Regions from separate parts of the Shewanella sp. SR43-8 genome, predicted to be linked through region 1. Evidence: riboswitches for the same ligand, from Rfam matches in the RefSeq annotation. Region 1 holds a riboswitch; the other holds the start of a gene.
What was found. Region 1 has a riboswitch for cyclic di-GMP ahead of H5114_RS14905 (glycosyl hydrolase family 18 protein). Riboswitches for the same ligand answer to the same signal wherever they lie in the genome.
Positions count from the first base shown of each region.

Region 2: another riboswitch for cyclic di-GMP. It lies ahead of gbpA (N-acetylglucosamine-binding protein GbpA); the one in region 1 lies ahead of H5114_RS14905 (glycosyl hydrolase family 18 protein).

Region 1 is NZ_JACJDX010000011.1:15,370-23,208, forward strand. It holds gene H5114_RS14900 (UvrD-helicase domain-containing protein) at 1-2,823, shown strand, start outside; gene H5114_RS14905 (glycosyl hydrolase family 18 protein) at 3,505-6,099, opposite strand; cyclic di-GMP riboswitch class I at 6,204-6,292, opposite strand; gene fis (DNA-binding transcriptional regulator Fis) at 6,861-7,166, opposite strand; gene dusB (tRNA dihydrouridine synthase DusB) at 7,190-7,839, opposite strand, start outside.
Region 2 is NZ_JACJDX010000009.1:134,633-142,471, forward strand. It holds gene H5114_RS13290 (LysR family transcriptional regulator) at 1-223, opposite strand, end outside; gene H5114_RS13295 (TetR/AcrR family transcriptional regulator) at 345-977, shown strand; cyclic di-GMP riboswitch class I at 1,401-1,499, shown strand; gene gbpA (N-acetylglucosamine-binding protein GbpA) at 1,630-3,075, shown strand; gene gorA (glutathione-disulfide reductase) at 3,198-4,553, opposite strand; gene H5114_RS13310 (hypothetical protein) at 4,642-5,163, opposite strand; gene H5114_RS13315 (hypothetical protein) at 5,236-5,895, opposite strand; gene prlC (oligopeptidase A) at 6,366-7,839, shown strand, end outside.

The sequences.
Region 1 (7,839 bases):
AGCTATCAAATTCCATTTCTGAGTTATTTTGCTCGCTCTCATTTTAAACACCAAGTCGAATTACTGTGGGCGTTATCCCATGAACAAGCATTGTATGATTTGATAGCACGGATTGAAAAAGCCATATCGAAGCGCTATTTACGTCAGTCATTGCTAGCGAAAATGAGTTCAAGAATCGCGCGCGAATATCGCCGTTGGTTTCCGTGGAGTGCAAGTGTTGAATTACCACCTAAAACACGCGCGGCATTAACTCAATTACACCATTTTTTCCATTGGAAGAATGCGCATGTAGAGCATTTGCGTGAAGATTATATTCAATCGCAGTTAGTGGCATTTGCTGATTTTTTCGATAGTGTTGAATCAAATCCATTAACGGATAAACAGCGCCGCGCCTGCATTATTGATGATGATAACAATCTACTGTTAGCGGGTGCCGGAACCGGTAAAACCAGTGTTATGGTTGGCCGTGCAGGGTATTTAGTCGCCAGCGGTCAAGCGAAAGCGGATGATATTCTATTGTTGGCTTATGGTACAAAAGCCGCCAAAGAAATGGATCTACGGATTAAACACAAACTTGGTACTGCTGACATTAAAGCCAGCACGTTTCATAGTTTAGGCTTAAAAATTATTACCGAGGTTGAAGGTGTAAAACCAAGCTTATCAGCGTGGGTAAATGATGAACCCGCCAAAGACAAATGGGTGCATGATAGATTAGAAACGTTGATTGAAAATGAGTCTTACCGTAAACATCTTTTCGACTATTTTAGCCGTTACTATTACGTTGAAAAAAGCCCATTCGAATTTTCAACTGAAGGTGAGTATTTTGAATATTTACATGATAACGATATCCGTTCATTAAAAGGCGAAAGAGTAAAAAGTTTTGGTGAGCTGTATATCGCCAACTGGCTATTTAGCAATGGCATTGAATATCAGTATGAAGCTAAATATGAATATGATGTCAGCACGCTTGAGTTTCGTCAGTATCAGCCTGATTTTTACCTACCACAATATAACGTTTACATTGAATATTACGGCATCGATTCCGCCAATAATACCGCTCCTTATATCGATAACGTAGCGTATTTGGCATCAATGGCGTGGAAACGCCAGTTACATCAAAAACAGCAAACTAATTGTATTGAATTATTTTATTATCAGCACAAGAAAAATCAGTTAATCAACAAGCTTGAACAGGCTTTAACGGTATTTAAGGTTAACTACTCGCCTTTGCCTGATGACGCGATATTGGCCACCCTTTATGAGCTGGGGCGGGTAACTGAACTGGCTAAATTGTTCAGTCAGTTAATCGGTTTGTACAAAGCAGCTTGTGTGGATAAAACAGGTTTACAACGCATATTTAGCCAAGCAGCGGATCCTCAACAAGCTCGTAAAGCATTTCAATTGCTGCAACCTATTTTACAGCAGTATCAGGAGTATTTATCTGCAACGGGTGATATCGACTTTGAAGATATGATTGCTAAAGCGCTAGCCTATCTGCAAAGCGGCCAATACGTTAGCCCGTGGCGATATATTATGGTCGATGAGTTTCAGGATATTTCAGAACCTAGAGCGCGTTTAGTGCGTGCGCTGCGAGATTCAAGATCGAAAACCTCCAGTAGCGAGACTTCACTCTTTTGTGTGGGTGATGACTGGCAGGCTATTTATCGCTTCAGTGGGGCAGATGTCAGCTTAACGACGCAATTCGCCCAGTATTTTGGTCAGACTAGCGAAACTCATTTGGACCTAACGTTTAGATTTAATAACCGTATCGGCGAAGTTGCCAGCGCTTTTGTGACTAAAAACCCGCATCAACTTAATAAAGAGGTTCATTCGTTAATACAGGTGGTTGATCCTGCTATCTCGATACTACGCCGCGGAGTAAATGAGCGCGCAAGTCAAGATGAACCGAGTGCTAATGCATTAGCGCAAGCTTTGAACGCCTTGTCTGTTCATGTGGCTAAAGCCAGTGCGATATCTACTACTGAGCCCTCGACTAAATCCATAACGAAACCGACAGTCTATTTACTGGCACGTTTTTGGTTTCAATTACCCGATAAAGATCTATTGCGTCAGTTAAATGCTCAGTACCCCATGTTATCGATTGAGTGTTTATCTTTTCATGCCTCAAAGGGCAAAGAGGCCGACTATGTGGTAATACTGGGGCTGACTCAAGGTATACACGGATTTCCATCACAGAAAATAACCCCACCTTTACTCGACGCTTTCTTGCCCCAAGCTGAAGCTTTTCAATTTGCCGAAGAGCGACGCTTGTTTTATGTCGCACTGACTCGAGCTAAGCATCGTGTTTATGTATTAGCGGATATGACCAATGTCAGTCCCTTTGTGGTTGAGCTTATTCAGCAACCCTATAACGTTGAACTGAATGAATTCAGTACTTCATTGGTACAAACGTTATTTGAGCAAATTAAATGTGCTCGATGTACGACTGGCACATTAACAGCGCGAACTGGCAAGTTTTCATCATTTTTCTCATGCTCGCATTTTCCTTTGTGCGATCACCAAGAAGCGGGGTGTGACCTCTGTGGTAGCCCGATGACGCGCAAGCGCACTAATGGTTTTGCTGTTTGCTTAGATGAACATTGTGGTCACATAGCACCGCTGTGTAACCTCTGTGGCGCAGACATGAGCTTAAGAGAAAGTGCTCGAGGAACTTTTTGGGGGTGTAAAAATTATCGCGGTAACAGCTTGCCTAGTTGTAGCAATACCATTGATACAGCGACAATATCCTTTAAAAGCAAACCACATCAAAAACTCAAGCAACCACGTGATACAACACTGCCTAAGCCGCGGCAAAAGGTGTAAGTACAACTATTATTGTGGGTAAATGATCTGGTAAAGGACCGTTAAGTCTCCATTGCGGTAAAGGTATATCACATTGGATTTTTTATACCTATTTCACTGCACCTGTATAGATTTAGCCGCTTTATATACATATGGGCATGGTCTTAAATGAAGGTTAAAGATGTCGATGCCATCGACATTAGTAAATCAATGTCGCATTACATGTCGATAAATTAAGGTTTTATAAACATGTTTTCACTTAATATAATCGATGATAGTTTGGTCATAATGATATCGATCATATCTAGTGTAGCTCTCTAGCTTGTTAGTCAGTAATCATCTTGTGACTGACTATGAATGAAATTAATAAAACAAAAAGGGCTTGTCATCACTGATAAGCCCTTTTCATTACAATTAATTATGAACGAGCTATTAGTCCATGTTGAATTCATTGAGACATTTATGCTTTACGAAAAAACGTTACGGGCGTTATAAACCAATAGAACTTTCTGATGCTAAAGGATTAGGTGTCCGAATCTCCAGGAAAATGCTGGAATATGTGGAGTAGGCCACATCATAGAGGCAAGCGAAATAGCGAGTTTGTGTTCAAATCTACCAGCACGAATTTCTGCCGTAAACTGTAAAAGCTCTGCAAAAATGCAGAGCTTTATTTCGATTACATGTAGTTAATAAGTAAGCTTTTTATGGACAGCTAGCTATACCAATATCGACCCACACAGCAGCCATACCAGGAATATCACCTTTGGTCCAATAACTGGCTTGCCATTGACGGCCGTTATAACTGGTCGTAGCGCCACCGCTATAGGCAATGGTAGCATCCCAACCTAACTCAACTTCACTTATTAGCTGCCATTGATCCGCAGTGCGGGAAGGCTTATTGCCTTGAGTCCAGTACTTAGCTTTCCAAACTAAACTACTGTAGCTAAGGGTATCACCCGTGTTGTAAACCACGTTGGCTTGCCAAGTAGGATATTGATCCGCATTAGGGTCGGTTGCATCACAGCCCCCACCGATTACCTTAGGTGTGACTGTCAATGTGGTTGAGCCATTGGCATCTAAAGCACCATCAGAAACTAACACGCTTAATAAGTAGCTCGTCGACTCTGTGACATTGGCACCTGTGACGATTAGCGTGGCACTATTTTGTCCTGTTGCAGAAACATCTGCTGGCACTGTCCAGTTGTAAGTGAGTGCATCACCATCGGCATCAGAGGCATTGGCTACAATACTGACAGACTTACCGGCTTCGACAATGGCTGTCGCAGCCACACTCACGACTGGGGCTTGGTTAGGCGCATCCGCCTTATTCGTTAAAAGGACTGAATCTGTTGCCGATGCACTTTGAGGATCCGTTACTTGAAGGCTAAAACCATAGACGACATCGGTCAGAGTGGCTTCTAATGGGATAATGACATTGGCCATATCCGCGTTAGCGAGAGTTATCGTTGGGCCGGATACTTGTGTCCAAAGATACGTTAGGGCGCCATTTTCAGGATCACGTGAACCATTGCCATTGAGAGTTACATCGGCAGGGCCAGTTACTGATATGTCTGCTCCAGCATTGGCAATAGGGGCTTTATTCACCGGTGGCGTAGTGCCTTCACCGTGGCCAAGACCTTCGTGCATCGCATTAAGAATATCGCCATTATCAGCATCAATTTCCCAGGCGAATAGTCCTCCAAGTTGATTTGATAACACATATTGGCCTTTGGCTTTTACCGAACGAGGATCGTCAAAGGTAATCAAATCGCCTGTCGTTGGGTTAAACACTGACGGTGCTTCGGCGGTTTCATCGTAGTTATAAGTCCAACCGCTCCCCATGTACTCATTCACGATCTGGCGATAATCCACCACGCCATCTTCCCATGTGCCTTTTACTTTACCGGTGGCCGTACCCGTGAATGGATTATTGCCAGTGTAGCCATTAACGCCAGTCCAACCACGGCCATACATAGCCGCACCGACCACAATTTTACCAGGCGTAACACCTTGCGCTAAAAGGTTTTTCACCCCTTTGTCTGTGGTGTAGCGGGTATCAGGATCCCAACTGGCTTCATACAAATTGGTTTGATGGCCAAGTTCGGTATTGGTCCAGCCGCCGTTGAAGTCGTAGCTCATTAAAAAGATGTAATCCATGTATTGCTGGGCAGCTTGATAATCAACTTTGGCAATTTTATCGTCACCAGCGCTAATGGCTGAGGTCAGTTCATAACTTCGTCCCGTTTCAGCGCTTAACTCATCTAACATGGCCCGCAGTTCTCGCATCAAAATGACATAGGTTTCGCCATCATTAGCATTACCTAAACTTGGGTTTGCACCGCTCCCCCCGGGGAACTCCCAATCAATGTCTACACCATCGAAAAATTTCCACGTTTGTAAGAATTCTTTAACTGATGCCACAAAAACATCACGCTTGGTTTTATCTCCTAGAAAATAGAATGGATCGGATAATGTCCAGCCGCCAACAGAAGGCAAAATTTTCAAATCAGGATAAGCTTGCTTAAGTGCCATCAATTGGCCGAAATTGCCTTTATAAGGATCAGAAAAATCACTCACACCAGCCTGAGGCATTTGGACCGCCGCCCAAGGATCGTGGATAGCGACTTTAAAGTCAGCACGGCCACTACAGGCACGTTGCAGCGCTTGGAAACTGCCGTCGATTTCTTTCAAGCTGTCGTTGATACCATCCCCGCCGCATATTGGGATAAAACCATATAAAATATGAGTTAAATTTTGTGCAGGGATCTTATCGACCGCGAATTTTCGGCCGTACACCCCCCATTCAACAAAGTAACTGCCGACCACTTTGCCTGATTTATTGGCATAGGGACGGTTGTTTTCTTTAAGCGGAGCATTGAGTGGCACTAAGTGGCTGCCATCTGTATCTGCGACCATAATTTCTTTGGCATCGCTCGCCGTACAACCATCGCTGTTACACAGCTGAACTTGCATTTGATAGCGGCCACCTTGCTGTACCTTGAAACTTGCAGAGCCAGACGCACTCGAAGGGCCTTCCCATACCGCATTACCATCAAGCAGTACTTTCGCCACAGTGCCAACATCACCACTCCAAAGATTCCAGTTTACTGATACATCCGCTGCATCTTTGACTTTCACTAATAGGTTGTAGGCTGTTGCGGCTTGATCAACCTCGATGATAGCAAATTTTGTTTCACCCCAACCAATAGTGGGTTTACCCGGAGTGGCAGCGATAACATGTGCAGATAACGAAGATGAAATAATCAACGCTAATGTTGAAATACGTGTATTAAACATGAGACTTCCCTATTGAATTATTTAAACCAATAAGGCAAAAAACGCGAACAGGACAGCTGTTCTTTCTAAAACTCATGCGTCAAAAATGCATGAAGAAGGATCCCTGTGGTGTCCCCGCTATCATAGGTACTAAATTCCCCTTAGACCGGAGGCTTTGCGTCCCAATCTTTCAATTGGTTTGCCTTTCTCAAACAAGTGACAGCGTTGTCATTTGTTTCATTAGCATAGTCTTAACTTTTATAAAAATGCAATGAAATAATCCGATTAAGATAAATATTTTTATATGTGATGTTTTTTTGACAATGATGAAAATCAAATGCTTCTGTTTATTTTTAGTTAAGGATTTGTAATTAATGAAGTATTTTTTGGTTGAAAATCAAGGTGTCAAAAAATAAGAAAAATACTTAAGCGTTAAACATTAAGTGTTAGGGTTACCATCTAGCAACTGTTGCCACTTTTTATCATCTGCGAGTTTTATTTTATTTGAAAAGGTTGGGCTATTGAAGAGCGTTAGCCTTAGTTCAAATTCATTAAGAAATTCATCAAGGTTGAGATCAGCGATGCATTCATCATGATTGAGAACTCATTAGGCTATTTAGGATGTTGCGAGTTTTTGATTTTGGGTGGATCAGGAGTATGAGTTTTTATTTACGTTACTTTGTAAGGAATTTACTCAGGGTACATATGAAGGTACATATAAGCAAAACGGGCTTATCATTACTGATAAGCCCGTTTCATTACAATCACTTAGACGCTAGGTCTTAGTTCATGCCGTATTTCTTTAATTTCTTACGTAAAGTACCACGGTTGATACCTAACATATTAGCAGCGCGCGTTTGGTTGCCACGAGTGTGTTGCATGATGATGTCTAGTAAAGGTGCTTCAACTTCGCACAATACCATTTCATATACTTCAGAAGCTTCCTGACCGTCTAACTGAGAGAAGAAGTTAGTCACGGCACGTTTTACTGCGTCACGTAATAACTGCGGCTTGATAGTGCCGTTTGCTGTTTCGATTTTGCCTACGGTAAGCTGGTGAACTTCTGTGTTAGTTGTCTGATCAAACATTCTATTCTGCTCTTTATTAAATTCTAAACTAATTCATCAAAATAACATTCTACGAGGGAATGTTGCTGGGCAGCGGTTTCAAGCCGATTGAAGTCAGCACGAAATTGGCGCTGTTCCTCATGGTTTAGGTACCACCCGACATGCTTTCTAGCAAATCGGACACCTTTGTATTCGCCATATAAGTCATAAAGTTTATTAAGGTGTTCAAGCATCACAGTGCGTTGCTCTTCTGCCTTAATTGGCGCTAACTTTTTACCTGTTTCCAAGTAATATAGGATTTCTTTAAAAATCCATGGCCTTCCTTGTGCACCTCTTCCAATCATCAGGGCGTCAACGCCAGTGTAGTCAAGCACAAACTTGGCCTTCTCTGGTGTGTCGATGTCCCCGTTGGCGACAACAGGAATTGAGACAGTCTGCTTAATTGCTTTAATGGTGTCGTACTCAGCAAAGCCTTTGTACATGCATTGTCTGGTTCGGCCGTGAACGGCGAGCGAGACAATGCCACAATCTTCAGCAATTTGGGCTATTTCAACACCATTACGATGTTCAGGCTCCCAACCTGTGCGGATCTTTAACGTTACTGGCACATCTACTGCAGCAACCACGGCTTGTAAAATCTCTTTTACTAAGCTTGGGCTTTGCATTAGCGCTGAACCCGCAAACTTTTTATTCA
Region 2 (7,839 bases), on a different contig from region 1:
GTTGCATCATTTTATAGGCATAGCTCAGCAAGGTTTCACCTGACTCGGTCAAGGTGACGCCTTTGTTGTCCCTAATCAGCAAAGTTTGACCGACACTTTCTTCAAGCTTTTTAACTTGTAGGCTCAACGTTGATTGGGTTCGGCAAATTTTATCAGCCGCTTTTGACAAGTTGCCACATTCAGCAACAGCGATAAAACTTTCAAGTAAGTCAATTTTTAACATGGGCTATTGAGTAAGTTCATAGTGGTATAAGTATTACTCAATTTAGGCTATCCACAAAGCTTGCTATAGTGTAACTGTGAGGTGTTAATGGTTATTTAATTAAAATATCTTGGAGTAAGGAATGGGTAGCTGGGAGGATCGTGGGAACTACTTGATTGAAGTGTCACAACGTTGTTTAAAAGGCCATAAAACCTTTGATTTATGCCGCTCGCATCTAGTTCAAGCCAGCCAGATATCCAAGGGCACTATTTATAATCACTTTACCTCAGAGGCCGATTTAATTGTGGCCGTAGCCAGTGCAGATTATCGTCATTGGTTAATTCAAGCCGAACAAGATACACAGCAATATAGTGATCCCTATTTACGGTTTATTTTTCATCATTGCCAACGTTTGTACCGTATTTTATCAGAACAATCATTTGTTATTGCTAGAGTGATCCCCAACGAGTCAATACTAATACAAGCCAGCGATTATTATCGTGCCCGTTTTGAGCGAGTACTTAAACAATATCAACAATGGAATGCACAAACCCTGACAGAGATTGGTGAGGTTGGTGGCTTTAATCGTGGTGAGTTGCTTTGTGACTATTTACGCGGTGCTATGATCAACAGTGACGATGCACAAAAGCATCCCGACGATGCTGAAATGTACTACCAGTTTAGTTTTGCCATGACCCAGCTCATGGGCCATTCACACAAACGCATGCCCACGATTAATACATTCTTGCAGTGGCTAGCCGGTAAACCCGCATAAATAATTTATCTTCGCTCTTGAACTCTAAATGCCATGCACGGCATGGATCCCTTAACTTCAGTTAACGGCTTGCTCTGGAGCGCATTTGGCCAGCTTGGGACAATTATTAATCGCAGTCATTTAAGCGTTTTCTAAACTAAAATCGATAATGGCCCACCTACCTATCTACTCACACAATCGTGTTTTAGTACATCAGTAAAATATGGCGATGCTATGTTTACAACAGCATGAACCTGAGCTCCTAAATGCTAGAGAGTAGCAGATAAAAATCATGTCGCCTTGAGCCCACGCCAACACTGAATGTACTTTTTAAGTGTTTGTATTTATTGTTTTTATATTTTTTGACACGGTTGATATTTGTTGTTAGGTTAGTCGTGTTAGTTGATACCTTGTTATAAATAGCGTTATCACCAAGCTAACACTCATAGTATTTGGCAAACTAATTGAAAAGTTAGGACGCAAAGCTTCCGGTCTAAGGTGGTAAATTAATTTTTACGAAACTAAGATAGCGGAGTTGCCGCAGAGCTCAGGTTCTGCGTGAAACGAACAGCCGTTTTTTTAACGCTGTTGTTTGCCAAAATACCACTTTGATATTGATATCGAGGCCTATCACTTATTTTTAAGTAATAGGTAACCAATGGAGTGCATTTAAGTGGCAAATCTTCCTGTTTTACCTCATGTTTCTAAATTAAGCCTACTCGCAGCCTCACTCATGGCTGCAAATTCTTTCGTCAGTCTGTCTGTTGAAGCGCATGGTTATGTGCTATCGCCAGAGTCACGCTCATACGCTTGTAAAACTGGCAATAATGCAAGCTGTGGCGCCGTTCAGTGGGAGCCACAAAGTGTTGAAGGGCCTTCGGGATTCCCTGAATTAGGCCCTGAAGATGGTAAGTTAGCGAGCGCTGCAAATGGTGCCTTTTCTCCTCTAGATGTTCAGAGTCCGGTCCGTTGGTCTAAAACGGATATCAACGCCGGATGGCAGCAATTTACTTGGCAGTTTACCGCTAACCATGTCACCCGTAACTGGCGCTATTATATTACTCGCCAGGGGTGGGACCAAAACCAAGCCTTAAGCCGCGCGAGTTTCGATTTAGAGCCTTTTTGTGTGGTCGATGGTGGCATGGTTCAGCCACCTAAATTAGTTACTCATGACTGTTATGTGCCAGAGGGACTAAGTGGTTACCACGTTATTTTAGCCGTATGGCAAGTCGGTGACACCAGCAATAGTTTCTATAATGCTATTGATGTCAATTTGAGTTCAGGCCCGGGAATCCCTAACGAATGGCAAGATGTGGGTGACATTAATCCGTCACTGGATCTCAAGGCTGGTGACAAAGTGATGACCAGGGTATTTGATGCTAATGGCGAGCAGCTCTCTAAGCAAACCACGATTACAATTACCGATGCGACTCAAGGTGATAAACAGAATTGGCCTTTCCTTCTTGCCAGCACTATTAATGCGCAGCAATCACAACTCAAAGCAGGACAAAAGAATGCTGCTGGCAGTATCATGCCGGTTTACGGTAAAAATGATATTTTTACCCTAACTGACTCAGGTATTGAGCGTGTCGAAGTCGAGTTTGATTTAGCGCCTGCCCCAGGGAATCAACTCGATGTGACCTCGCTTGCTGATGCAATTCAAATCAACGATGGTGCGGCTCAAGTGAGTTTTGATGTGACAACCAATTCCGCTATGCAAGTGTCAGCTTATTTATTTAATCATGATGGCGTTGCATCTGGATTTGTGAGTCAAGCGGTTAATAATACCAATGCGAGTTTAGTGCTGGAGGTTGTAGCACCTAAAGTTGGCCATTATCACTTACAAGTTAAAGGTGAACCTCAGCAAGGGGATGTCATCCAGCAGAACTTTGATGTGTTTTTAAAGGATGAGCTACCAGTACCAGAAGCCGACTTCGTGTTTCCAGCTGAAGTGACGCGTTATGTTACCGGTACTAAGGTTTTGCAGCCTAAGACAGGTAAGGTTTATCAATGTAAACCTTTCCCATACGGCGGCTACTGTATGCAGTGGTCAGCTTCTGCTACCAGTTATGAGCCGGGCGTAGGAGCCTCTTGGGCGGTAGCATGGACTGAATTGTAAAATCGGAACATCATATTAAGAGATTCAAATAGGTTTAAAGCTCTTTTTTAGGTTTAAATAAAGATAAAAAAACCGTGAATATCGATTAAGGAGTTCACGGTTTTTTATTGATTATCAGTAGCTTATCTCATGGTAACAAATTCTTCAGCACCCGTTGGGTGTATTGCTACTACTGAGTCAAAATCTGCTTTAGTCGCGCCCATTTTCATGGCCACGCCAAAGCCTTGTAGTATTTCGTCCATACCAAAGCCGATACCGTGAATACCAACGACGACTTCATTATCACCTGCACACACTAGCTTCATTTTACAGGCTTGGCGATGTGCGGTTACTGCAGAGTACATTGAAGTAAATGTCGAGGTATAAACCTTAATATTGTCTTGGCCATATTTTTCAGCCGCTTCAGGCTCTGTTAAGCCCATAGTACCTATGGGTGGATGGCTAAAGACTACAGTAGGAATTAAGCTGTAATCCATTTTTGCATCGGGCATGTTACCGAATAAACGCTCTGACAATAAACGACCCGCTTTAACGGCAACAGGGGTTAATTCAACACCACCTGCCATAATGTCGCCAACACAATAAATCCCTTTTGCGGTAGTATTTTGTTGTTCATCAGTAATGACGTAGCCTTTTGCATCTAACTGCACGTCGGTATTTTCTAGACCGATATTACCCGTTGATGGTGAGCGGCCAATGGCCCAAATTAAGCAATCAACTGTTAAGCTTTCGCCATTTTCTAATTCTAAGGTGACACTGCCATCGACATTCTTACTGACCGACTTAGGTACACTATGGGTGTGCAGCGTTGGACCATCAGCGGCCATAGCATCGACTAATGCATCCGCTAGAATAGGATCGAAGTTGCGAAGTGGAGCATGCTTACGCACCAATAAATGTGTCTCGCTACCTAGGGCATGTAATACCCCGGCAACTTCAACCGCAATATAACCCGCACCTACCACAGCAACGCGTTTAGGTTGCTCGCGTAAAGCGAAGAAACCGTCTGAGTCGATACCGTATTCGGCGCCTGGAATATCAGGAATCGTCGGTGCACCACCAGTAGCAACCATAATATGGTCGGCTGTGTAATGCTCACCATTGACTTCAATGGTGTTGTTATTGACGAAGCGGCCATAGCCGTCTAATAAGGTCACGTTATTGTTGGCAAAACCACGGCCATAGGCATCATGAATGCGCCTAATATATGCTTCACGGCTATCAACTAGAGTGTTCCAATCGAATTTGTTGACGGTAACGTCAAAACCATAGTCTTTGGCGTAAAGGTTAAGTGCTTCGGCAATATGAGCGCCATACCACATGACTTTTTTGGGGACACAACCAAGGTTTACGCAAGTGCCGCCAACCTGATTTGCTTCAATAATTAATACTTTTGCGCCACGCATTGCTGCACGGTTTGCAGAGGCAATACCACCACTGCCTGCGCCAAGCGCGATATAGTCAAAATGTTGAGCCATGATGATCTCCACTACGGTTAATGCGTCCATTGTAGGGGGGATTGTGTTTGCAATCTAGTCGTTAGCTCAATGCTTTATGCTAAATGAGTCAGCGTTTATGTTGGCACTCCCCTCGGTCAACGTCATTGGGGCCAGTAGTTGCGCACTTAAGACAGGTCCATTCGCTTTTTCTAATATCAATTTCATCTTGATAATGACTAAATTGACTGTTTTGATTTTGTCTTTGTTGTTTGGTTAAGTGCTTTATACGGTTATTTAGCCAACGACAGCTAGGATCGTCCACAACATTGATGCCAGCTTGGCGTGATGAGGTATTGGTTTGTTGGTTGGCTTTAATAAGCCTTTGTAGGCTAGGTTTGAGGTAGATTTCATCGGCGCGATATTCTAATGCTGAGCGGGTGTCGCTGGGTAAGCTAATCGTATTACCTTGGCTATCACTGGCAGATTGTAGTGGTAAGTTTTTGGCGTTGTCATTAGTGAGTGATACGGCTTTATTCGTCGATGCTTGAGTTAACTCACTGAGTTCTCCAGCATATAATATTGGAGCACTTAATAAGGTTATCCATTGCACGACACATAAGGTGGCGAATTGCACTTGGCGGGTAAACATATGCGTTCCTTGCATAGCTTAATCTTGGTCATTAAGTGTAGTCGCAGATGATTAAATTGCGAGCCTAATGCTTCAAAACGTCCAGCCTATGTGCACGCCAGTATAGGTTGTATCTAGACTGCCTTGATGATTTTCGGTACGGGCTTGCAGCTTGATGTCCTCTAGAGCAATAGTGCGGCTAAGTTGTGCTGAGACCGTTAGGTTAGCTGTTAATTGGTACAGTGCTTCTAAACCAAATTGCACATGGTTAGCGCCATTGTGTTGTTCGCTGCTGTACTGAAAATCAACGCCATGTACTAAATAGGGGGTTAATGTGAGCCGCTCGTTAATATCCCATGGACTGTGTAAACTGAGCTCCACAAAGTAGCCCGCCGCTTCAGTGGCAAACGTGTAGTTAATGGTTGGTACCAGCCAGCGAATACCGTTATAGGTTAATGAACTGAAAAATTCATTGTCAGATGTGCGTTCAGCGCCATAACACTCTACGCGCTGATAACCCAGGGAGAGATCAACTTCATCATGAAGTTGGAGGGTGTATTCTAGACCTGCATTCCATTCAATATAGTGAACTTGAGTCGCGCGTCCAGCAATGGCAAAAGCGACTAAGTTATCTTGTGCAACACTGGCGACACCCCAAACAATCCCACCGTTGGCTAAGTTATTGCGTCCTTGGCTAATATAATGATCATTCCAGGCAACATCGAACGCCATTATTGGCTGGTCTTCCGCCATGGTAAGCGCGGATGTTAAGGGAAACGTTATTACAATAAAGAGAGCAACCCAAAAATAGCAGACACAATGCTTCTGACTTGGCAGGTAACAATCAAAGGGCATATTTATCTTGCTCATAGTTACAATGTTGCTAGAGAGATATTGATGCCGCGTATGTTAGCCTTTTTAAAAATTAATTAAATGATAATAAGTCTTATTTGAGACTTCTGTTCAATATTAGATATTTTGCTCAAGTAGCAAATTAAAGTGGGAGCTTGGTCATTCTATTCCCTTGATAAATCGGTTAAGCAGAAAGCATATGCTGTAATGGATCTGCGAGAGTACCCTCGAAAATGGGCAATGGAAATATCATCGGGTGTATTAGAAATGCTGGTTATATTTGTTAGGATAAATTGCTCCAATGCTTGAAAATGGCATTATTTAACCCAATATAAGCTAAATACTCACGCGAAATATTTCGAGGAATCTTTATGAGCAATCCATTGCTAAGTGGCGCAGAATTACCAGAATTTTCAAAAATCAAACCTGAACACATTCAGCCTGCTGTTGAGCAAGCGATTGCCAAATGTCGTGAAACCATTGATGAGCTATTAGCTAAAAATAGCTCATACACTTGGGATAATCTAATTGCACCCCTTGAAGAAATCGATGATCAATTAAGTAAAGCATGGTCACCTGTGTCGCACATGAACTCAGTGATCAGTAGTGATGAATTACGCGATGCACACGATGCTTGCTTGCCGCTTTTGTCTGATTACGGCACTTATGTTGGTCAACATCAGGGCTTGTACGAAGCGTACAAATCGATCCATCAATCTGCTGAATTTACTGCGTTAACCCAAGCGCAAAAAATGGTCATAGAGCAAAGCTTACTCGATTTTGAATTGTCTGGTATCGGCTTAGACGATAACCAAAAAGCACGTTATGGTGAGATTGTTAAACGTTTATCTGAGTTAACTAGTCACTTTTCGAATCAACTGTTAGATGCTACCGAAGCGTGGACCAAGTTGATTACTGACCAAGCCGATTTAGCCGGTTTACCGGAATCAGCGATTTCAGCTGCCAAAGCAATGGCGGATGCCAAAGAGCTAAAAGGTTGGTTATTCACACTTGATTTCCCGTCTTATTTACCTGTGATGACCTACAGCGAAAATCGTGAGTTACGTGAAGAATGTTACCGTGCATTTGTGACTCGTGCGTCTGATCAAGGCCCTAATGCTGGTGAGTTTGATAACACCAACAATATGAATGAAATCGTCGCACTGCGTCACGAGTTAGCTAATTTACTCGGCTTTGCTAGCTACGCTGATAAATCATTAGCCACTAAAATGGCAGAAAATCCAGCGCAAGTACTGGGCTTTTTAAATGAATTAGGCGAGCGTTCTAAAGATCAGGCAGCCACTGAATTAGCCGAGCTACGTGCGTTTGCTAAAGAGCATTATGACGTGAGCGAAATGGCATCATGGGACTTAAGTTTTTACGCTGAAAAACTGCAACAGCATAAATACCAAGTGTCACAAGAAATATTACGCCCGTACTTCCCTGAAGATAAAGTCTTGTCAGGTTTATTTTATACTGTAAACCGTTTATTTGGTTTAACCATTAGTGAGCAGAAAGGTGTCGACACTTGGCATAAAGACGTGCGTTTTTTTGATATTTTTGATGATCAAAAACACCACCGCGGTAGCTTCTATTTAGATTTATATGCTCGCAGCGGTAAGCGTGGCGGCGCATGGATGGATGATTGTCGCGGTCGCCGTATGACCTCTACGGGTTTGCAAAAACCGGTAGCGTATTTAACTTGTAACTTTAATGGCCCAGTGGATGGCAAACCGGCATTATTTACCCATGATGAAGTAACCACTTTGTTCCATGAGTTTGGCCACGGCATTCACCATATGCTCACCAAGGTAGATATTGGTGGCGTGTCTGGTATCAATGGTG